4 regions of the Sphingopyxis sp. 113P3 genome follow, and region 4 is predicted to be linked to each of the others. Evidence: predicted binding sites of a transcription regulator. Region 4 holds the regulator's gene; each other region holds the start of a gene.
The links. The regulator LexA, encoded in region 4, represses DNA repair genes until DNA is damaged. The targets are predictions, from matches to a motif close to GTTCCNCNCTTGTTCT.

Region 1 (5,605 bases), 1.8 Mb from region 4:
GACACTGATCCCCGCCATCGCGGTGCCGGTCGTCCTGCTCGGCACCTTCGCCATCTTCTATATCGCGGGTTTCAGCATCAACACGCTGACGCTGTTCGGGCTTGTGCTCGCGATTGGCTTGCTGGTCGACGATGCGATCGTGGTGGTCGAGAATGTCGAGCGGTTGATGGAAGAACATCCTGACATGACCGCGCGCGAGGCAACGATCCGGTCGATGCAGGAACTGCAGATCGCACTGGTTGCCATTGGCCTGGTGCTGTCGGCAGTGTTCCTGCCGATGGCCTTTTTCGGCGGCTCCACCGGAGTCATCTATCGCCAATTCTCGATCACGATTGTCTCCGCGATGGGTCTGTCGGTACTGGTCGCGCTCGTACTGAGCCCCGCGCTCACGTCGACGCTGCTCAAGCCCAGGACGCAAGCTGTGCAAGGCGCGCGCCGACGCTTTCCGCGCTTTCAGGAGATGCTCGAGCGCGCGAAGCATGGCTTCAACACGCGCTTCGACCGGGCGAGCGACAGCTATGCGCAAAGCGTGGCCAAGGTCGTCGCGCGCAAATGGCTGTTCCTTGCGATCTATGCCCTCGCCCTTGCGCTGCTCGTGCTGCTCTTCCTGCGCCTGCCCGGAGGCTTCCTGCCCAACGAAGACCAAGGGCGCGTGGCCGTTCAATTCCGCCTGCCAGCCGGCGCGACGCAGGAACGTACGCTCGAAGTGCGCGATGCGGTCGAAAAATATCTGCTGACCCAGGAAAAGGCGAACACGCAAGCCCTGTTTCTGATCGCCGGCGGCGGAGGCGGCGGGGCGTCAGGACAAAACACCGGTCAAGGCTTCGTAAACCTGGTCGACTGGGACCACCGGCCGGGCCCCGAGAACACCGCCGACGCCATCGCGCAGCGCGCGCGCGCAGCGCTTTCGGGGCTGCGCGACGCACAGATTTTCGCGCTGGTGCCGGGCGCGGTGCGCGGTCTTGGCGACACGTCGGGCTTCACGATGGAATTTCAGAACCGCGGTGGGCTAAGCCGCGAGGAATTTGCTGCGGCGCGCGATAAGTTGCTTGCGATGGCGAACGCCAATCCCAGGCTTCAATCGGTACGGCTGAGCGACCTGCCCGACGTCGCAACGCTGAAGGTCGACATCGATACCCAGCGGCTGACCGCCTATGGGCTCAGCAACAATGACGTGAACAACACGCTGTCGACCGCATGGGGCGGGCGCTACGTCAACGACTTTATCGACAAGGGGCGGGTCAAGCGCGTTTATGTGCAGGGCGACGCCCCATATCGGGCGAGACCCGAGGATCTTGCCCAATGGTATGTGCGCTCGTCGGATGGCGGGATGTCCCCTTTTTCCGCCTTCTCGCGTATCGGCTGGTCGACGACGCCGAGCAGCACCTCGCGCTTTCAGGGCGTTCCCGCCTATGAAATCTCGGGCCAGCCGGCTCCGGGCACCAGTTCGGGCGAGGCGATGGATCTCATGGAGCAAATGGCCGCGCAGATTCCGGGCACGAGCGTCGCCTGGGCCGGTTCTTCCTATCAGGAACGTCTGTCCTCGGGGCAGGCTCCGCTCCTTTACGGATTGTCGCTGCTCGTCGTCTTCCTTTGCCTTGCCGCGCTTTATGAAAGCTGGTCGATCCCCGTCGCGGTGCTGCTCGTCATTCCGCTGGGGCTGGTCGGTGCCGTGCTTGCGGTCAGTCTGCGCGGGCTCGAAAACGACGTCTATCTGCAGATCGGCCTTTTGACCACGATGGGCCTCGCGGCGAAGAATGCAATCTTGATGATCGAATTCGCCGAGCAGCAGGAGCGACAAGGCAAGCGCGTGATCGAGGCGGCGATTGCCGCGGCCAAGATCCGCCTGCGCCCCATCCTGATGACGAGCTTCGCCTTCATCTTCGGCGTATTGCCACTCGCCCTCGCGACCGGCGCCGGCGCGAACAGCCGCGTCGCGATCGGTACCTCGGTAATCGGCGGAATGCTGACCGCGACGCTGCTCGCCATCTTCTTTATCCCGCTCTTTTTCGTCCTCGTGCGGCGCGGGGTGCGCGGCGGGATCGCGGCGCTTCGCGAGCATTTTGGCAGCAGCTCCGGCTCGCAAGAGATGCCGGCATGACGCGCACATCTCTCGCGCTGATCACCGCGCCGCTCCTCCTTGCGGGCTGCTCGCTCGCACCCAAGACGGTCCTTCCTGCGCCCCCGGTGCCGCAAAGCTGGCCGGTCGGGGACGCTTATCTGCTGCAGAGCGAGGCGGCGCTGCCCGTCCTCACCTATACGCAGGTTTTCACCGACCCCAGGCTGCAGGCGCTTATCGAGCAGTCGCTTGCGAACAACCGCGACCTGCGCGCCGCTTTTGCCAACGTCGCCGCGGCGCGCGCGCAGGTCCGGGTAATGCGGTCGGCGCAATTTCCTGCGGTCGGTGTCTCCGCTGGGGCAGGCTATTCGGATCGGGGCGATGGTGCGGGAAGCGCGGACTTTTCTCTGCAGGGCGGGGTTACCGGATTCGAGCTTGACCTCTTCGGACGCCTCGCAAGCGCAACCGAAGCCGAGCGGAACCGCGCGCTCGCGACCGAGGCGGCAGCGCGCACCGTGCGGGTCGCGCTGATGGCCGATCTCGCTTTTGCCTGGGCCCAATATGGCGCCGACAAGGACCTGCTCGCGATCGCCCGCGATACCGCAGCCAATGCACGCGAAAATGTTCGGCTTACCAGGGCGCGCCTCGATGGGGGCGTTGCGCCGCGCACCGACCTTCGCCAGGCCGAGCAAATTCTGGCCACCGCCGAGGACGCGATTGCCGCACAAACGAGCGCCCTTGCGCAGGACGAGAATCTCCTTCGTCTGCTCGTCGGCAGCGACGTCGATCGTGCGCTGCTGCCTGCAAGCCTCGCCGAAGCCACTGGGGCAATCGCGCCCTTGCCCGCGGGAGTAAGCTCCCTGGTCCTCTTGCGCCGCCCCGACGTGATCGAGGCGGAATTTCAACTCCGCGCCGCAAATGCCGACATCGGCGCTGCGCGGGCTCGGCTCTTTCCCACCATCTCGCTGACCGGGCTGCTCGGCTTTGCAAGCGACGCGCTCTCGAGCCTGTTCGACGGCGGCGCCTTCGCCTGGTCCGCGGGAGGCGATGTGAATGCGTCGATCTTCGATTTTGGCGGACGCCGGGCCGGAGTCGCGGCGAGCGAAGCGCAGCGCGACGCGGCGCTCGCGCGTTATGAAGGCACTATCCAGACCGCCTTCCGCGAAGTCGCCGACGCGCTCGCAGTGCAGGGAACGATTGCCGAACGGGTGCGCGCCGCGACGGCGAACAGCGCGGCAGCGGCCGACACCGCTACGCTGGCCGACGCGCGCTACAGGGGGGGTGTCGACAGCTTCCTCGCAAGCCTCGATGCTCAGCGCAGCCTCTACAACGCGCGTCGGAGCGAGATCGGTACCCAATTGCTCCTTGCGCAGACCCGCGTCGCGCTCTTCCGCGCTTTGGGGGGGGACAGCATGGCGGGCAGCGCGCGCTAAGCGACACCAGCAGCGAAGAATTTGCATCACCTGAACGCGATCCGGGCGGCGGGAAGAAGGAACCTCGCTGCTTGGCTCAATGCTGTGCCTTGACAAGCGCCCCATCTCGGACGCTAATAGAACATATAGAGAACGTGTCATGCACGAGTCGTCTTCCCCTCTCGCCGGGCTGCGTCGCCGCGTCGCCCGGATTGCGACGTCCGGCGGGTCGTTGGACGCGCGCGCAGACGGCTGGCTGGCGAGTGGAGACGCGGGGTTCGACGCCGCGCTGGGGGGCGGGCTCGCCGCCGGACGGGTGCACGAGATATTCGCCGACCCGCTGGACGCCGCCACCGCTGCCGCCTTCGTGATGCTGCTCGCGCTGCGCGGGGGAGACGGGCCGCTCCTGTGGCTGCGCACCTCCGACGCCACGCGGCAGGGTGGCTATCTTTACGCGCCCGGTATCGCAGAGCTTGGCGGCGATCCCGACCGGCTGCTGCTCGTCGAGACAACGGATGCGAAGGCGCTCCTCACTGCCGCAAACGACGCCCTGCGATGTCCAGGATCAGCCGCGGTCGTCGTCGAAAGCCGGGGGCGTCTGCCCGCTCTCGATCTGACCGCCGGGCGGCGGCTCGCGCTCGGCGCGCGGGACGCCGGGACCGTTCTGTTGCTGCTGCGCCTAGGGGCCGAACCGACACCGAGCGTCGCCGAGACGCGCTGGCGCATCGCCGCGGCGCCCTCGCATGAACTGGAGGCGAATGCACCCGGCGCGCCCGCCTTCGACCTTGAATTGCTGCGCTGGCGCGCCGGACCTGCGGGCGCGCGCTGGCGGCTGGAGTGGAATCGTGACGACCAAGCCTTCTGCGACGCGGCGCTATCTGGCGGCGTTCTTCCCTTGGCTTCCCGCCGAACGTTGGAACCGCGCGGCGCCGAGGCCGCCTGAAGCGCCGCTCGTCTTTACAGAAAGGCAGCGGGGTGCGCTGCGCCTTGCGAGCGTCGATACGCGCGCCGCGGCGCTCGGCCTCGCTCCTGGCATGGCGCTCGCCGACGCGCGGGCGCGGGTCCAATCGCTCCTCGTGATACCCCACGACCCGGCGCTTGATCACGACTGGCTCGACCGGCTCGCGCTGGGCTGCGCACGCTACACGCCGCTCGTCGCGCTCGATCCCCCCGACGGGCTGATTCTCGACATTGCAGGCAGCGCGCATCTGTTCGGCGGCGAGGCTGCGCTGGCGGCCGATGTCGAAGCGCGCCTCGAGCGTACGGGCATGACCGTGCGCACAGCGCTCGGCCCCACTGCCGATGCGGCGCGCGCACTTGCGCGCTACCCGGCCCCGCCCGCTCCGGACGAAGCGGCGGCGATCCGCCGCCTCCCGGTCGGCGCCCTCGAACTCGACCCCGACGCGACGCGCGCACTTGTTCGCGCGGGCCTCAAGACAATCGGCGACCTCGCGAACCGGCCCATGGCGAGCCTCGCCGCCCGCTTCGGCGCCGAGGCTGCGACGGCGCTGCGCCGCCTGCTCGGCGAGGCTCCGAGCCCTCTCGTCCCGCGGCTGACGCCGCCGCCCGTCGCGAGCGAGCGACGCTTTGCCGAACCCGTCGCAAGCACGCCGCACGCGCTTTGCGTGCTCGCCGAACTGGTGGACGAGGCGGTCGAAGCGCTCGCCGAACGCGGCATGGGCGGCCGCAGTTTTTGCGCGACCTTCTTTCGCAGCGATGGACTGGCGCGAGCGATCGCGGTCGAGACCGGCACACCAACGCGCGACGCTGCGCTGGTGATGCGCCTGTTCTCCGAACGCCTCGAAGCCTTGCGCGATCCGATCGACCCCGGCTTCGGCTTCGACATGATCCGCCACTCCGTACCGCGGATCGAGCCGCTCGGCGCAAGCCAGCTCCGGCTCGAAGGCGGCGCGGCGCGCGCGCGCGCGATGGACGAGTTCGCCGACCGGCTCGCAACGCGGCTCGGCCGCGGACGGGTGCGACGATACCGCCCCGCCGACTCGCATATTCCCGAGCAAGCGCAGCTCGAATTTCCCGCCATCGACGCGCCGCCGCCGGAAGCCTGGCCCGAGCCCTCCCCCGGCGAACCGCCGCTGCGTCCCTTCTGGCTCTTCGACCCCCCGCAGCCGATCGA
Region 2 (5,605 bases), 490 kb from region 4:
TGCTCCTCACCAATGACGGCGCGTTCAAGCGCCAGCTCGAACTGCCCGCCAGCGGCGTCGAGCGTACCTATCGCGCGCGCGCCTTTGGCGACATCAGCCAGACGCAGCTGGAAGATCTCGTCGAAGGCATCACGATCGACGGCATCCGCTACGGCAAGATCGACGCCAATCTGGAACGCCGCACCGGACGCAACCAGTGGATCGAGCTCACGCTGACCGAAGGCAAGAACCGGGAAGTGCGCCGCGTTCTTGAACATCTCGGGCTCCAGGTCAGCCGCCTGATCCGCACGCGCTACGGGCAGTTCACCGTGGGGGACCTTGCGGTCGGAGCGGTTGAGATCGTCCCCCGCGATGAACTGTTCCAATTCCGGCGGCGTCTCGACAAATGAGAGTGATTGCGGGCGAATGGCGCGGGCGAAAGCTGCTCGCGCCCAAGAATGGCGCGACGCGGCCCACCGCGGATCGCACACGCGAGACGCTGTTCTCGATGCTCGCAAGCCGCCTCGGCAGCTTCGAGGGGTTATATGTGGCCGACCTTTTCTCAGGGTCGGGAGCGCTCGGGATCGAGGCGCTATCGCGCGGCGCGGATCGCTGTCTGTTCAGCGAGCAAGACCGGGATGCGCTCGATGCCTTGCGCAAGAATCTCGCGAACCTCGGCGCCGCGGAACGCGCCGAGGTTCGCGCCGGTTCTGTCCTCGGCCTCGGACCTGCGCCGCGCGCCTTGGACTTGCTGCTCTTCGACGCGCCCTATGGGACGGGCGCAGGAAGCGTCGCGCTCGACAAGCTCACCCGCCTTGGCTGGGTCGGTCCTGAAAGCTGGGTCTCGGTTGAAACCGCCGACAAGGAGGTCGTCGAGGTCGCCGGATTTGAAGTCGATACCGAACGCAAGGTCGGCAAGGCGCGTCTCACGCTGTTGCGGCGCGCGACCTGACCAGCAACAGCCCGAGCAGGCTCAGCAACCCGGCGACGCCCAGATAGAGACCGACAAAGCTCGTCCCGCCACGCTCGCTCAGCCATTGCGCTGCGATCGGCGCGCCGGCGCCGCCCAATATGCCGCCGACGTTGAACGCGACCGACGCGCCGGTATAGCGCACCCGCACCGGGAAGAGCGCAGGGAGCCACACGCCAAGCGGGCCGTAAACAAGCCCCATCACGAACAGTGACGCCGAGAGGCCCAGCCCGACGACAATCCACGACCCCGAGGCGAGCCATGGCCCGAACAGGAAACCTATTCCCACCGTGGCTGCGCAGCCCCAACTTAGCACGCGCTGCGCACTCGCCGCGTCGCTCCAATAGCCGGCAAAAATGATCCCTGCCGCCATGAACAGTATTGCGCCGAGCTGGATCAGCAGGAACAGCTCTTTCGGGTAGCCGAGCGCGGTCGTTCCGTGCGCCAGCGCGAAGCTCGTCGCGAGATAGAAAATCGCAAAGCAGGCGACAACCGCGAAGGTTCCTGCAAGCAGCGCAACACCATGCTCGCGCAGCACTGCGCCAAGCGGGACTCCAACCGGCGGTTCGCGTTTTAAAGCCTCGGCAAATGCGGGTGTTTCGTGGATCTTCAGCCGCACCCACAATCCCAACCCGACCAGCACGGCCGAAACGAGGAAGGGGATGCGCCAACCCCATGCCGCAAACTCGGCATCACTCAGCCATAGGCCGAGCAGCAGGAACAGACCATTAGCGGCGAGAAAGCCAACCGGTGCGCCCAGCTGGGGCGCCATGCCGAACCGTGCGCGCCAGCCAGGCGGTGCGTTCTCGACCGCGAGAAGCGCTGCGCCGCCCCATTCGCCTCCGAGCCCGAACCCCTGGCCGAAGCGCAAAGTGCACAATAGCAGCGGCGCAATCCATCCCGCCATCGCATAGGTCGGCAAAAAGGCGATCAGCAGCGTCGAGGTGCCCATCAGCATCAGCGAGGCAACGAGCGTCGACTTGCGACCGATTCGGTCGCCGAAATGCCCGAAGACGACCGCGCCCACGGGCCGCGCGAAGAAGGCGAGTCCGAAGCTCATGAAGCTCAGCATCAATTGTGCCGACTCCGATTCGGACGGGAAGAAGAGCGGCCCGAAAACCAGCGCCGCGGCGGTGCCATAAATGTAAAAATCATAAAACTCGACCGCGGTGCCCACGAGGCTCGCCGTCAGGATGCGCCTGTGCGCGCGATAGGGTGCCAGATCCATGGGCGACCGCCCTCTCCTGCTGCTGTCGGTGCCGCTTTGGACGGATTGCCCCGCCTGGCGCAAGGCGAAAGACACGCAGCCGATCCGGAGGCGCTCATAGCCATCTCGACCATCTTCACGTTCGGGGTAACCACTTGTGCATGCGTGCTACAGACCAGGGTCCCCGCGCCGTCGCGCCGCGCTGGACAGGGACGCCGCTGTTCCCTAATCGTTCGCGCGTGAGCAATCTCCCCGCCCCCACCTCGGACATACCGCCCCCCGACCCTTCGGACCCGCCCTATCTGCAGGGATTGAACGGCCCGCAGCGCCAGGCCGTGCTGACGACCGAGGGACCCGTGCTCATGCTGGCGGGGGCCGGGACCGGCAAGACCGCCGCACTGACCGCGCGCCTTGCTCACATCATTGCGACCCGGCGCGCATGGCCGTCAGAGATTCTTGCGGTGACGTTCACCAACAAGGCGGCGCGCGAGATGCGCGAGCGTATCGGGCGGATGATCGGCGATGCGGTGGAGGGCATGCCGTGGCTCGGTACCTTCCACAGCATCGCGGCGAAAATGTTACGCCGCCACGCCGAGCTTGTGGGACTGCAGAGCAATTTTACGATCCTTGACACCGACGACCAGCTTCGGGTTCTCAAGCAGCTGATCCAGGCCGAGGGCCTCGACGAAAAACGGTGGCCGGCGCGCCAGCTTGCGGGGCTGATCGACAAGTGGAAGAATCGCGGCCTGACCCCGCCCGACCTCGATGTGGCGGACAAGGAAGCCTACGCCGACGGAAAAGGGCAGCATTTCTATGCGCTCTATCAGGCGCGACTCAAGACCTTGAACGCCTGTGACTTTGGCGACTTGCTGCTCCATATGCTCGTGATCCTGAAGACCCACCGCGATGTGCTCGAGCAGTATCAGCAGCGCTTCAAATATATTCTCGTCGACGAATATCAGGACACAAACGCCAGCCAGTATCTGTGGCTCAGGCTGCTCGCGCAGGCGCGCAAGAACATCTGCTGTGTCGGCGACGATGACCAGTCGATCTATTCGTGGCGCGGCGCTGAGGTTGCGAACATTTTGCGCTTCGAACAGGATTTCCCCGGCGCGACAGTGATCCGCCTGGAGCAAAATTACCGTTCGACTCCGCAGATACTTGCCGCTGCCTCCGCGCTGATCGCAATGAACAGCGGCCGATTAGGCAAGACGCTGTGGACCGAGCTCGACGAAGGCGACAAGGTCAAGATCGTGGGTGTGTGGGACGGCCCGGAGGAAGCACGGCGAATTGGTGAGGAGCTTGAAAGTCTTCAGCGCCGCGGGATCAGCCTAGAGCGAACCGCGATCCTTGTCCGCGCCCAGTTTCAGACGCGCGAGTTCGAGGATCGCTTTATCGCGATCGGCATGCCTTACCGCATTGTCGGCGGGTTTCGCTTTTACGAACGCGCCGAGATCCGCGATGCGCTCGCTTACCTGCGCCTTGTCCAGTCGCCGGCCGATGATCTCGCATTCGAACGCATCATCAACGTCCCCAAGCGCGGGCTTGGGGACAAGGCCGTGTCACGGATTCACCAGTTTGCTCGGCATGAGCGCACGCCCTTGTTCCATGCCGCGGCGCGGATCACCGAGACCGACGAGCTGACGGCGCAGGCACGCCGCCAGCTTGCCAATTTCATCGCCCTGATGCGCAGCTGGCAGACCAAGGCGAATGACCTGTCGCACCCCGAGCTCACCCAGCTGATCCTTGACGAATCGGGCTATACTGCGATGCTTCAGGCCGATCGGAGCGCCGAGGCGGCAGGGCGCCTTGAAAACCTCTCAGAACTCGTCCGTGCGATGGAGGAATATGACTCGCTTGAAGCCTTCCTCGAGCATGTCAGCCTCGTCATGGACCGCGACAATGACGAACAGAGCGAGACCGTCACGATCATGACGATCCACGCGGCGAAAGGCCTCGAATTCGACCATGTCTTCCTCGCTGGCTGGGAGGATGGCGTTTTTCCCTCGCAGCGGGCGATGGACGAAGGGGGCACCGCAAGCCTCGAAGAGGAGCGGCGCCTCGCCTATGTCGCGATTACCCGCGCGCGGCAGCGCGCCAGCATCTATCACGCCGCGAACCGTCGTATCTACGGCCAGTGGATGAGCAGCATTCCGAGCCGATTCATCGCGGAAATCCCGCCCGAGTTCGTCGAGAGCGAGAACAGTTTCGGCGGCGGTCAGAGCCTGTGGCGCGCCAACTGGGCGGCGCAGGGCGATCCCTTTGCACATGTCGCCGAGCGAAATCCTGCGCGAACGATGACGCGCGGCCCGGCCTGGCAACGCGCGGTGGCCGGCGCGTCGACGATCACCCGCGCTCCCGCCCCGAGCGAAAGGGCGCCCGCTGCCTCTGTGGGCGCCAGGCCGCGAGCCGATCTCGCGATCGGCATGCGCGTGTTCCATGAAAAATTTGGTTACGGCGCGATCACCGACATTGATGGCAACAAGCTCGAGGTCGAATTCGAGCAGGCGGGCACCAAACGTGTCCTTGATGGTTTCGTAAAGCCCGCCTGAACAACCTGACTACCAAATGCTTTTCGCGCTTGTCCAGTTGCTGTGACGAACGGAGCCGATGAAGCGGGCTCGCGGCTGGTTCGCGGCCCGGAGCAAGGCGCTGCCCCAGCGGCCCGCGGCATGACGCATGGCCGGGGATGGCCCCTTTCTGTCCCCGGTCGGCACGCTTCAGCAACAAAGGAGAAGGGTCGTGGTGGAGCCGAGGGGAATCGAACCCCTGACCTCTGCAGTGCGATTGCAGCGCTCTCCCATCTGAGCTACGGCCCCGCGACCGGCGGCCTCTTAACGAGCAAGCTTGACAGTGGCAACGGCTTTTCTGACCAATGAGCCGTCCGCCGGACAAAAAGTGGGGGTGAGACATATGGCGAAGGCCTGGCATCTGCTCAAGCGTCCGCAAGGGCTGCCGACGATGGATGATTTCGCGTTGCGCGAGCTTCCCGAAGCACCGCTCGAGAGGGACCAGCTTCGCGTTCGCAATCATTGGCTGTCGGTCGATCCCTACATGCGTGGGCGGATGAACGATGCGAAAAGCTACACCGCGAGCTTTCAACTTGACCGGCCGATGACCGGCGGCGCGATCGGCGAGGTGATCGAGAGCCACATGGATGGGTTCGCTCCTGGCGACCTCATCTTGCACATGGGGGGCTGGCGCGACGGCGGTGTGATCGGGCTCGACATGGCACCTTTCAAGCTTCCTGCCGATGCGCTTGCTGCAGGAATGCCTCCCCAGACCTTTCTTCACAATATGGGCCTCACAGGCGGTACCGCCTGGATTGGTCTGCTGCGCATCGCGGCCGCCAAAGCTGGCGACACCGTCTTCGTTTCCGCCGCCGCGGGCGCAGTGGGATCGGCGGTGGTCCAGATCGCAAAGGCGCGCGAGATGGTCGTGATCGGATC
Region 3 (5,605 bases), 960 kb from region 4:
CGGTAGCGATGGTCGCCCGAGCCCATCCGAAATTCGCTCGCGGGGATGAGGCAGCGGCGTGGGGGGAAAGCGCGCGCTTCGCTGCGCAAGAAACGATAGTGGACGCCGTCCGCAAAGCGGGGGTCGGAACCCCAGACCGCTTTGACCATTTCAATTTCGGACCTATTTTCCGGATTGCGGCGTACGAGCGCCCGCTCGGCAGTGCTTGGATTATCGGGATCAAAGGGCGTTGGCACATTTGTCACTCATGGAACATAACAAGAACATGGACCAATCGCAACAAGCGGGGACGCACGCTCATGTGCAATGATTATCGTCTTGAGGTCGATATCGCCTCGATCGCTGAAGATTTCGAGGATCTGCAAATCAGGCTCGAGACGCCCGAAGGACTCCCCAATGTCCCGGCGCGCGAGGATGTCAGGATCACCGATGTCGCGCCGATCGTGCGCAGCTCGAAGAAGGGGCGCGCGCGCGGCGAACTCATCAACCGGCGCTGGAGCTGGCCCGGCCCTAAGGGCGCGCCGGTCTATAATTTTCGCTCGGAGAAGCGGAACTTTCCCTCGCATCGCTGCCTCGTTCTTTGCGATGGATTTTACGAGTTTACCGATCCCGCCTCCCCGGGGCAGAAGCGTCTCGACAAGTGGCTGTTCACGATGAAGGGGCGGCGCTGGTTCTGCATGGCGGGTATCTGGCGCAGCTATGAGGAGGGCGAGGCCTTCACCCTTCTGACGATGGATTCCGGACCCGATATCGCGCCTTATCATCACCGGCAGATTATTCCGCTCGCGCCCGAGCGCTGGGCCGACTGGCTCGATCCCGCGGTGCCCGCAGACGATCTCCTGGCATGGCTTCCTCAAGGGTCTCTTGAAGTCCGCCAGGTCTATGGCAAGCCGCCCGCGCAAGGGCGCCTTGCCCTGTGAACATTGCGCGCGCGCTCATGCGCTTCATCGAGGCGCAGGCGGGGGCGTACGACCAAGCGCTCGCCGAGATCCGAAAGGGAGCAAAGCGCTCGCACTGGATGTGGTTCATTTTTCCGCAGCTCGCGGGGCTCGGCCGGAGCGTAATGGCGAAGCGTTACGCAATAGCCGATCTCGCCGAAGCACAGGCCTATCTTGCCCACCCTGTGCTCGGGCGCCGCTACGCCGCCTGCGTCGCGGCGCTCGCCGATCTGAGCGGCAGCGATCCCGTGGCGGTATTCGGCGCGATCGATGCCATGAAGCTTCGCTCGTCACTCACCCTTTTCGAGGCGGCAGGCGGTGAGCCGGCGTTCGGGGCGGCGCTTGATCGCTGGTTCGGCGGCGCGCGCGATGAGCGCACGCTCGCGCTTTTGGGCCACAGCTGAACGGGCGGAACAAAGCCGATGCTGCCGGGTTTAACGGATTGCTCGGGCGAAGCGAAAGATCGACGGATCGACCGCAGCCATGAGTGCCCACCGTGCCCGCGGCTCCTCGATCGTCTGTTCGATATCGCCGCGGCGCACGGACTAGGCGTTCAGCTTTGCGGCTGTCCGTGCGGTTTGGGCACGAGAATCAACGTGCGACCTTCGACCCGCCACGATGCGAGCGCCGAGAGAAAATTCATGCCCAAAATGTCGGTGTCGCCGAGCGCGGGCGATATCACGGTCTTGAGTTCGCGCGCCTCGATCCCGCCGACGTCGAGCCGCGCGATCGTTCCCGCCTCGGCGCGAACGGTTCCATTCGCGGTCTGCATGAGAAGGGGGACGAACGCTGCGTCGGGTTCGACGCCTGCCGCCTTGGCGCTTCGCGTTGAAAGCGCCGTGATCGTGGCGCCGCTGTCGATCAGCATGCGCCGCTCAAGACCATTGATCCGCGTCTCGGCCCAGAAATGCCCGTCGCGGCTCATCGGGATGCGCACTTCGCCTCCCACCACTTCCTGGCGATCAAGGCCAAGCGCCGCCGCGGCGCGCGCGAGAAGAGGATCGAAGGGCGCCTGCTGGAGCAGGAGCAGGATGGCGACCGCGAGGACGGCGAAGGAAAGGAGCGCCCGGAGAAGGCGTCCTGCATAGGGGATTTGAAAGAGAATGAGGAGAATGAGCGCGGCGCCCGCGGCATAAAGCACGAGCGCGTTCCCGGAAAGATCGGTGGTGATGGGCATCAATCCTCAGCTTTTACACGCGCCGAGGTGACGCGGCGCTGAACGATCCACAGCATATGCGTCAGACGGCTTGACGATCGATCGGACTAGGTGGAACATATAGGGAACATTTGAGTCGATGTCCTATGAATATTCCAGTCCCAACACAGCCCCGGCCCGGCGCCGGGGACCTTGCCGCCTTGCGCGAAACGGTCGCGCGCGTCGCTGCGGCGCGTGGCCCCCTGCTGCCTTTCGGCATCGCGCCGCTCGATGGAAGACTGAACGGCGGCGGGCTTGATGGCGCAGGCCTTCACGAAATCGCCGCAGCCACGGCAAGCTGGGGCGATGACGCCGCTGCGACGCTTTTTGCCGCCGGGATCGCCGCGCGCTTCGCGGCGGCGCCGGGGCTTTCGGTGCTCTGGGCGCTCACGCGCTTCGACCTTTATGCGCCTGGTCTGGAACAGGCAGGGCTTGGACCTGAGCGGATCCTCTATGCTGAGGGGCGCGATGACCGCGAGCTGCTTGCGATATGCGAGGATGCGCTGCGCGGCGGCGCGCTCGCCTGCGTCGTTGCCGAGGTGAAGGCGGCCGATCAGACGGCAACGCGGCGGTTGCAGCTTGCCGCGGCCGAAGGGGCGACGCCGATGCTCCTTTACCGGCGCCATCGCCGCGTCGGCACCTGCCCGCTCGATGCTCCTTCGCTCGCGATGACGCGCTGGCGCATCGGAGCGCGGCCCTCGGAGCGCCTCGCGGTTCCCGGGATCGGACGCGGACGCTGGCACGTCGAGCTCGTCCGCCAGCGCGGCGGGCCGCCTTTCGCTCTCGAACTGGAGGCGTGCGATGACCAGGGTCGCCTCGCTCTTCCTGCCGCAGCTCGCGATCGAGCGGCTGCGACGGGCGGAGCGGCATCCCCCGCGCTCGAGCGCGCCGCCTGAGGCGGCGCGGCCTGCGCCGCGACCGGTTCTAAGGCCCGCGCGCTCACGCTTCGATGGCCCCCCGTGCGACGATCCGCCAAACGCCTGCTCGGTGCCGCGCGGCGGTGGCTGGCGCCCTGGCGCGCGCTGGGCGCGCGCGGCGGCAGCTGAAGCATCTGCACCGGACTGGCGCGGCGCAGACGCGGGCGCGGCGGGTGCGCGGCCGATGATCCTCATCGCGCGGACCGGACAGCGCGATATGGTGACCGCCGCCTGCCCTGCGGCGCTCGATCTCGGCATCACCCCCGGCATGGCGGCTGCGCATGCGCGGGCGCTCGTCGCCGATCTTGAGGTGCGTGCGGCCGATCCTGACGCCGACCGGGCCTGGCTCGATCGCCTTGCGCTCCACGCCGCACGCCACTGGACACCGAGTGCGGCGGTGGCGGGGGAGGATGGCCTCTGGCTTGACATTGGCGGAACCGCGCATCTTTTCGGGGGCGAGGCGCGCTTTTCGGCGCGGCTTTGCCGCTTCCTCGCCCGCCTCGGTTTCACCGCCCGTATCGCGGTCGCTGGAACGCCGGGGGCTGCGCACGCGCTCGCGCGCTTCGGCGGCGCGCCGATCCGGCTGCTCGGTGCGGGTGAGGAAGCCGAAGCCCTGGCGCCGCTGCCGCTTGCCGCGCTGCGCCTGGCTCCGGGCGCGCTCACTGCCGCGCGACGCTTCGGCCTTGAGTGCGTCGGCGATCTTTATCCGATGCCGCGCGGTCCGCTCGCGCGGCGCCTCGGGCGCGGCGCGGTCGAACGGCTCGACCAGGCGCGGGGGTTCGCGCCCGAGCCGATCGTGCCGGTCGTCCCTTTCGAGACGCCCGAGGCGCGCCGTCAGCTCCTCGAGCCGATCGGGACCCCCGAGGCGATCGGCGCGGTGATCGACGATCTCCTGCGCGATCTGCTTGCCGAGCTTGAGCGCCAGGGTCTCGGGCTGCGCTTGGCGCTGCTGCGCTGCGCGACGCTCGATCGCGGCGAACAGCGCGTCACCATCGGTGCAGCGCGTGCGACGCGCGATGCGGCGCATCTGCGGCGTCTCCTCGGGCTCCGGATCGACCGGATCGAGCCGGGTCTCGGGATCGAGGCGATGATGCTCGCCGCGATCGAGGTCGAGCCGCTCGCGCCCGCGGAAATCGACGCCGCGCTCGATGGGCGCGCGCAGGGGCGCGATCTTGCCCCGCTTGTCGACCAGCTCGCCGGGCGGGCGGGCGAAGCGGCGCTGTTCCGGCTCGCGTCGGTCGAAAGCGACGTTCCCGAGCGCGCGGTCGCGCGCGCGGTACCGCTCGCCAGCCCTCCCGGCTGGCCGGCCTGGCCGCGCCCCGTGCGCATCCTTTCGTCCCCCGAACGCCTCGCAGGCGTTGTCGCTTTGCTCCCCGATCATCCGCCGCGCCGCTTTACCTGGCGCGGCCGCACCTATCGGATCGTCGCGGGCGATGGCCCGGAGCGCATCCATGGCGAATGGTGGCGGCGGCCCCGCGAAATGTGGGCGGTGCGCGATTATTTCCGGGTGGAGACCGACAGCGGCGAGCGCTTCTGGCTTTTTCGGCGCGGCGATGGGCTCGACGATGAGAGCGGGGATTTGAGCTGGTTCATGCACGGCGTGTTCGGATGAGCGGGATCGACCATCCGGCGGCGCGAAGCGCGCCGAAGACGACCTATGTCGAGCTCCAGGTGACGAGCCACTTCTCTTTCCTGCGGGGCGCCTCCTCGCCTGAAGAATTGTTCGCCGCCGCTGCGCTGCAAGGCCACAGGGCGCTGGGGCTTTCGGACCGCGGCAGCGTCGCGGGCGTGGTGCGCGGTCTTCTGGGAGAGGAGGCAACCGGCGTACGCCTCATCGCGGGGTCGCGGGTCGATCTCGATGATGGCCGCGCGCTTCTCCTCTATCCGAAGGACCGGCGCGCCTGGTCGCGGCTGACCCGGCTCCTGAGCCTTGGCAAGGCGCGCGGCGGCAAGGGGCATTGCATCCTTGGGCTTGAAGATGTCGCAGCACATGCCGAGGGCCTCGTCGCGATCCTTCTTCCCGATGCCCCGGGCGCGCGCCTCGAGGCTGATCTTGGCGCGCTTCGCGATATCTTCGGGCTTGATGCCTATCTCTCGCTGGCCTTCCGGCGGCGTCCCGGCGACATCGCGCGGCTTGCAGCGCTCGATGCACTCGCGCGCGATGCCGGCGTGCGCAGCGTGGCGACCGGCGACATCCTCTATCATGCGCCCGAACGCCGCCCGCTCCAGGACGTGATGAGCGCGATCCGCGAAAAGAAAGTGATCGACACGCTCGGCTTTGAGCGCGAGCGGTTCATGGACCGGGCGCTCAAATCGCCGCAGGAAATGGAGCGCCGCTTCGCGCTTTTCCCGGACGCGATTGCGGCGAGCGCCGATATCGCTGCGGCGTGTCGCTTTGATCTTCGCGAAATCCGCTACCAATATCCCTATGAGGAAGTGATGGAAGGGCGCAGCGCGCAGGAAGCGCTCACCGCGCTCACCGAGGATGCCGCTGCGCGCATGTTCCCCAACGGCCTGCCGGCGGCCTACCGCGCCCAGATCGACCATGAGCTCCG
Region 4 (5,605 bases):
ATCCCGGTCGATGCCCCCGAAGGCGCGATCGACGTTTGCGGCACCGGCGGCGACGGTCATCATACGCTCAACGTCTCGACAGCCGTGTCGATCGTGGTGGCGGCGTGCGAGGTCCCCGTCGCCAAGCACGGCAACCGGGCCGCGTCTTCGAAGGCGGGCGCCGCCGATACGTTGGAAGCGCTCGGCCTCGACCTCACGCGCGCGAGCGAGACAGCGGCGGCGCAGCTTGCCGATCTGGGCATCTGCTTCCTCTTCGCTGCGCACCATCACCCGGCGATGAAGCGCATCATGCCGATCCGCAAGGCGCTCGGCCGCCGCACCATTTTCAACCTCATGGGGCCGCTCGCCAATCCGGCCCGCGTCCGGCGTCAGCTCATCGGCATTGCGCGCCCTGCCTATGTGCCCGTCTATGCCGAGGCGATCCACCAGCTTGGCACCGATCATTCGCGCGTGATCTCGGGCGACGAAGGGCTCGACGAACTGTCGCTGGCGGGCGGCAATGAAGTCGCGGTCATCACCGCAGAAGGGGTGCGGATGCAGCGCAGCACGTCCGCCGATGCGGGCCTGCCAACGCACCCCATTTCGGCCATTCGCGGCGGCGATGCAGCTTATAATGCGAAGGCGCTCCGCGCGCTTTTGATGGGCGAGCACAGCGCCTACCGCGACGCGGTCCTTTACAATGCAGCCGAAGCCCTCGTCGTCGCAGGCCACGCGGAAACCCTTGTGGACGGGGTCGAGGAAGCCGCCGAGGCGATCGACAAAGGGCTCGCCAACGCGCTGCTCAACTGCTGGATCGCCTATAAATGAACAGACTGACCGAAATTCTCGCGACCAAAGCGGTCGAAGTCGCCGAGCGGCGCAAGTCGCGGTCCATCGCCGCGCTCGACGCCGTCGACGGCGGCGCTGTGCGCGGTTTTGCCGCAGCGCTCGAGGCAAGAATCGCCGCGGGCGGCCTCGGTCTCATTGCAGAGATCAAGAAGGCTTCGCCGTCCAAAGGGTTGATCCGCGAAGATTTCAACCCTGCCGAGCATGCACGCTCCTATGAAGCAGGCGGCGCGGCGTGTCTTTCGGTTCTGACCGATGCGCCCTATTTTCAAGGGCATGAGGAGTATCTGATCGCCGCGCGCACGGCGTGCAGCCTCCCGGTGCTGCGCAAGGATTTCATGATCGACCCCTGGCAGGTCGCCGAAGCGCGCTCGATCGGCGCCGACGCGATCTTGATCATCGTCGCCGCGCTCGACGACGGCGCGATGCGCGAGATCGAGGCGGCCGCCCGCGAACGCGGCATGGACGTTCTCGTCGAGGTTCACGACGAGGCCGAACTCGAGCGCGCACTTACCCGGCTCGAATCGCGCCTGATCGGGGTCAACAACCGTGACCTACGCACCTTCGAGACCGACCTTGCCGTCACCGAGCGCCTCGCAAAGCTGGTACCGGCAGGGACTCTCCTCGTCGGCGAGAGCGGCATTGCAACGCACGCCGATTGCGCGCGGCTCGCGGCAAACGGCGTCCATGCCTTCCTCGTGGGAGAAAGTCTGATGCGCCAGAGCGACGTCACCGCCGCGACCAAGGCATTGCTTGAGGGATGAGGCTCGGGCCTTGCCCCCTGCCCCTCACCGCTCCCCCCCTTGCCTTTTCTGCCCTGCGTTGCTTCGCTTACCGCGATGAAAGACAAACCGACTCACCTCGACGAAACGGGCGCAGCGCATATGGTGGACGTTGGCGCCAAGCCGGCGACTGAGCGGCTTGCGATTGCGGAAGGGCGGATCCGCATGGCGGCGGCGGCGCTTGCGGCGATTCGCGCCGGGAACATGCCCAAAGGGGACGTGCTTTCCGCCGCACGGATCGCCGGGATCATGGCGGCAAAGCGCACCGCGGATCTTATTCCCCTGTGTCACCCGCTCGCGCTTACCAAGGTGACGGTGGACTTTGCCTGGGAAGACGGCGGCATCCTGGTTCGCGCGAGTGCCGCGACAACCGGTCCCACGGGGGTGGAGATGGAGGCCCTGACCGCCGCCTCGGTCGCGCTTCTCACGCTTTACGATATGGCAAAGGCCCTCGACCGGGCCATGGTGCTGGAGGGCATCCGTCTCTTGGAGAAGAGCGGCGGCCGCTCAGGCGACTGGCGCGCCGAATGAAGCTGCTCTTGAGCGTCGAGGAAGCGCAGGCACGCATCTTGGCGCTCGCCGCACCGCTTGCACCCGAGAATATCCCCTTTACCGATGCGGTTGGCCGTTTTCTTTCAAAAGATGTCACAGCGCTGCGCGATCAACCCGCCGCCGCGCTATCGGCGATGGACGGCTATGCAATACGCTTCGAGGATCTTCCAGGGCCATGGTCGATCACGGGCGAGGTGGCTGCGGGCGCGATGCCGTCGCGCGCGATCGGTGCGCGCGAGGCAATGCGTATCTTTACCGGTGCAATGCTTCCCCCCGGCGCCGATACGGTGGTGGTACAAGAGGATGTCGCGGAAGCAGGCGCGGCCCTGGTGCTGACCGGCGAAGGCCCGGCGGCGCGCGGAAAACATGTGCGCGCGCGCGCTGGCGACTTTGCCGCGGGGACGTGCCTGCTTGCCGCTGGGGCGCGGCTTACGCCCGGCGCGATCGCGGCCGCGATCATGGCAGGCGCGCCTGCGGCAGCGGTAGGCCGCCGCCCCCGCGTTGCAATTCTGACCACCGGCGACGAACTCGTCCCGCCGGGTCATCCGCTTGGCGTGGGCCAGATACCCGACAGCAATGGTGCGATGCTCGCCGCGATGCTTAAGGAAGAGGCGGCCGAGGTGGGCCTGCCCCTTCATGCACCCGACGATCGCACGCTGATCGCGAATGTCCTGCGCGATCTTGCGCGACATCATGACGTCATCGTCACGATCGGGGGGGCCTCGGTGGGCGATCATGACCATATCCAAGGCGCGCTCGCCGGCGCGGGAGGGTCGGTCGATTTCTGGAAGGTCGCGATGCGACCTGGCAAGCCGCTCGTCGCCGGGACGATCGGCACGGCCGCTCTGCTCGGCCTGCCGGGCAATCCCGCTTCCGCGTTCGTCACCGCAACGCTGTTCCTCCTCCCTCTCGTCCGCCATCTCGCGGGCGCGCGCGCGCCGCTCCCGCTCGTCCGCCAGGCGCCGCTCGCAGCGCCGCTCGCGGCGGGTGGCGAGCGGCGAGACTATTTGCGCGCCCGTCTCGATGCAGACGGCCTCACCCCCTTTGCCTCGCAGGACAGCGGCCAGACCGTTCCGCTCGCCGCCGCCAATGCGCTCGTGATCCGCGAGCCGCGCGCGCCCGCGCGCGCGCCGCTCGAAAGCGCTGACTATATCGCGATTGCTTGACAAGTTCCGCTCTGTTCCACTATCGTTCTCCTTATGTCCGGCGAGCCACTTATGGAGATCGAGTGATGTTGACCGCTAAGCAGCACGAACTGCTCCACTTCATCCAGCAAAGGCTCGACGCCAGCGGCATTTCGCCCTCGTTCGAAGAGATGAAGGAGGCACTGGGCCTCAAGTCGAAATCGGGCATACATCGCTTGATAAGCGCTCTTGAAGAAAGAGGATTCCTGCGTCGCCTCCCGAACCGTGCGCGCGCGCTGGAGGTCTTGAAGCTTCCCGAAGCTGCAAGGGCGAAGGCGCCGAGCGACCATAATGTGCTGCCGCTGCGCAAGCCTGCAGCGGCGCGGCCGATCGCTGCGAACGACATCATCGAGGTTCCGCTTCACGGCCGTATCGCCGCGGGCGTGCCGATCGAGGCCTTCGAAGATCACAACCAGCTTTCGGTTCCGGCCGCGCTCCTGGGTTCGGGCGAGCATTATGCGCTTGAAGTTTCGGGCGACTCCATGATCGAGGCGGGTATTCTCGACGGCGATTATGCGCTGATCCAGAAAGCCAGCACCGCCCGCGAAGGCGACATTGTCGTCGCGCTGGTCGACGGGCAGGACGCGACGCTCAAATATTTCCGCCGCGAGGGCCGCATGATCCGCCTCGACCCGGCGAACAGCGCTTACGAGCCGCAGCGCTACGAGGCCGAGCGCGTCATGGTTCAAGGGCGACTTTCCGGGTTGCTTCGCCGCTACCACTGACCTCGAGCCTCCGCCGCCGCCAATGTGCGCGGCGTAGCGCGGGCGTCCCATGGGAATTTGGCCCGCCGCACCGACGGGGCGGCGCTGACGCGAATGGGCGTTTGAAGCGGCCATGTCGCCATGCTAGGGGCACCCCCGATCCGTCCCGGCCCCCGCCGGCGACGGCAAAAACGAGTGAAAGACTTCGTGGTGGCAACCCCAGACCAGACTGATTTGACCGAAGCGACCGGCAGTGCCGTGGTGACCCGCTTCGCCCCCTCGCCCACCGGCTTCCTGCACATCGGCGGCGCGCGTACCGCGCTTTTCAACTGGCTGTTTGCGCGCCACCACGGCGGCAAATTCCTGTTGCGGATCGAAGACACCGACCGGGTGCGTTCGACCGAGGCCGCGATCGACGCGATTCTCGACGGCATGAAGTGGCTCGATCTCGATTGGGATGGCGAGGCGGTCTATCAATTTGCGCGCGCGGGCCGGCACGCCGAGGTCGCGCACGACCTGCTGGCGCGGGGTGAGGCCTATCGCTGCTACCTGACGCAGGACGAGCTTGCCGCCATGCGCGCCGAGGCGCAGGAAAGGCGCGTACCCTTCCGGGTGCGCAGTCCGTGGCGGGATCGGGATGACGGCGACCCTCAAGCGCCGCACGTCATCCGCCTGCGCGCTCCCCAGGAGGGCTCGGCGACCATCCACGACCGCGTCCAGGGCGAGGTGACGGTGCAGAATGCCGAGCTCGACGACTTCATCCTGCTCCGTTCGGACGGAACGCCGACCTATATGCTGAGCGTCGTCGTCGACGACAATGACATGGGGGTGACGCACATCATTCGGGGCGATGATCATCTCAATAATGCGTTCCGCCAATCGGCGCTCATCCGCGCGATGAACTGGCGCGAGCCCGTCTACGCGCATGTCCCGCTGATCCACGGCGCCGATGGTGCGAAGCTGTCGAAGCGCCACGGCGCGCTCGGCGTCGATGCCTACCGGGACGAGATGGGCTATCTTCCCGAGGCCGTGAACAATTACCTGTTGCGGCTCGGATGGGGGCATGGTGATCACGAGATCATCAGCCGCGAGCAGGCGATCGAATGGTTCGACCTCGCCAATGTCGGCCGTTCGCCCTCGCGCTTCGACTTCAAGAAGCTCGAGAATCTGAACGGGCATTATATTCGCGAAGCGGACGATTCGCGGCTCGCCGGCCTCGTTGCGCCGCGCGTCGAAGCGCTGGTCGGACGGCCGCTTGACGATGCGGACCGCGCGCTCCTCACCCGCGCGATGGGCGCGCTCAAGCCGCGCGCGAAGACGCTCGGCGAAATCGCCGAGGGCGCCGTCTTCCTCTTTCTGCCTGATCAACTGGAGATGGACGAGAAGGCCGCCCAGCTGCTGCGCGATGCGCCCGAGGGCCTCCTTTTGGATGTGACCGAGCGGCTCAGGGGTCTCACCGACTGGACCAGCGAGAGCATCGAAGCGGCGGTTCGCGAGACCGCCGAAACTGCAGAGCTGGGGCTCGGCAAGCTTGCCCAGCCGCTGCGCGCCGCGCTGA

Region 1: a site for LexA is predicted at 3,611-3,626, ahead of LH20_RS23610 (ImuA family protein). Genes of this name have one in related genera too.
Region 2: a site for LexA is predicted at 2,377-2,392, ahead of LH20_RS12165 (ATP-dependent helicase). Genes of this name have one in related genera too.
Region 3: a site for LexA is predicted at 2,208-2,223, ahead of LH20_RS05015 (ImuA family protein). Genes of this name have one in related genera too.

Annotation. Positions count from the first base shown of each region.
Region 1 is NZ_CP009452.1:3,815,702-3,821,306, forward strand. Features, by position in the region: gene LH20_RS18480 (efflux RND transporter permease subunit) at 1-2,101, shown strand, start outside; gene LH20_RS18485 (efflux transporter outer membrane subunit) at 2,098-3,492, shown strand; gene LH20_RS23610 (ImuA family protein) at 3,632-4,414, shown strand; gene LH20_RS18495 (Y-family DNA polymerase) at 4,314-5,605, shown strand, end outside.
Region 2 is NZ_CP009452.1:2,483,803-2,489,407, forward strand. Features, by position in the region: gene LH20_RS12150 (pseudouridine synthase) at 1-389, shown strand, start outside; gene rsmD (16S rRNA (guanine(966)-N(2))-methyltransferase RsmD) at 386-931, shown strand; gene LH20_RS12160 (MFS transporter) at 906-2,177, opposite strand; gene LH20_RS12165 (ATP-dependent helicase) at 2,396-4,708, shown strand; tRNA gene LH20_RS12170 (tRNA-Ala) at 4,900-4,975, opposite strand; gene LH20_RS12175 (NADP-dependent oxidoreductase) at 5,070-5,605, shown strand, end outside.
Region 3 is NZ_CP009452.1:1,031,892-1,037,496, forward strand. Features, by position in the region: gene LH20_RS04995 (SOS response-associated peptidase family protein) at 1-149, opposite strand, end outside; gene LH20_RS05000 (SOS response-associated peptidase) at 300-920, shown strand; gene LH20_RS05005 (DUF1810 domain-containing protein) at 938-1,342, shown strand; gene LH20_RS05010 (retropepsin-like aspartic protease family protein) at 1,492-2,115, opposite strand; gene LH20_RS05015 (ImuA family protein) at 2,241-3,029, shown strand; gene LH20_RS05020 (DUF6504 family protein) at 2,935-4,662, shown strand; gene LH20_RS05025 (error-prone DNA polymerase) at 4,659-5,605, shown strand, end outside.
Region 4 is NZ_CP009452.1:1,996,400-2,002,004, reverse strand. Features, by position in the region: gene trpD (anthranilate phosphoribosyltransferase) at 1-807, shown strand, start outside; gene trpC (indole-3-glycerol phosphate synthase TrpC) at 804-1,589, shown strand; gene moaC (cyclic pyranopterin monophosphate synthase MoaC) at 1,665-2,138, shown strand; gene LH20_RS09685 (molybdopterin molybdotransferase MoeA) at 2,135-3,325, shown strand; gene lexA (transcriptional repressor LexA) at 3,391-4,068, shown strand; gene gltX (glutamate--tRNA ligase) at 4,282-5,605, shown strand, end outside.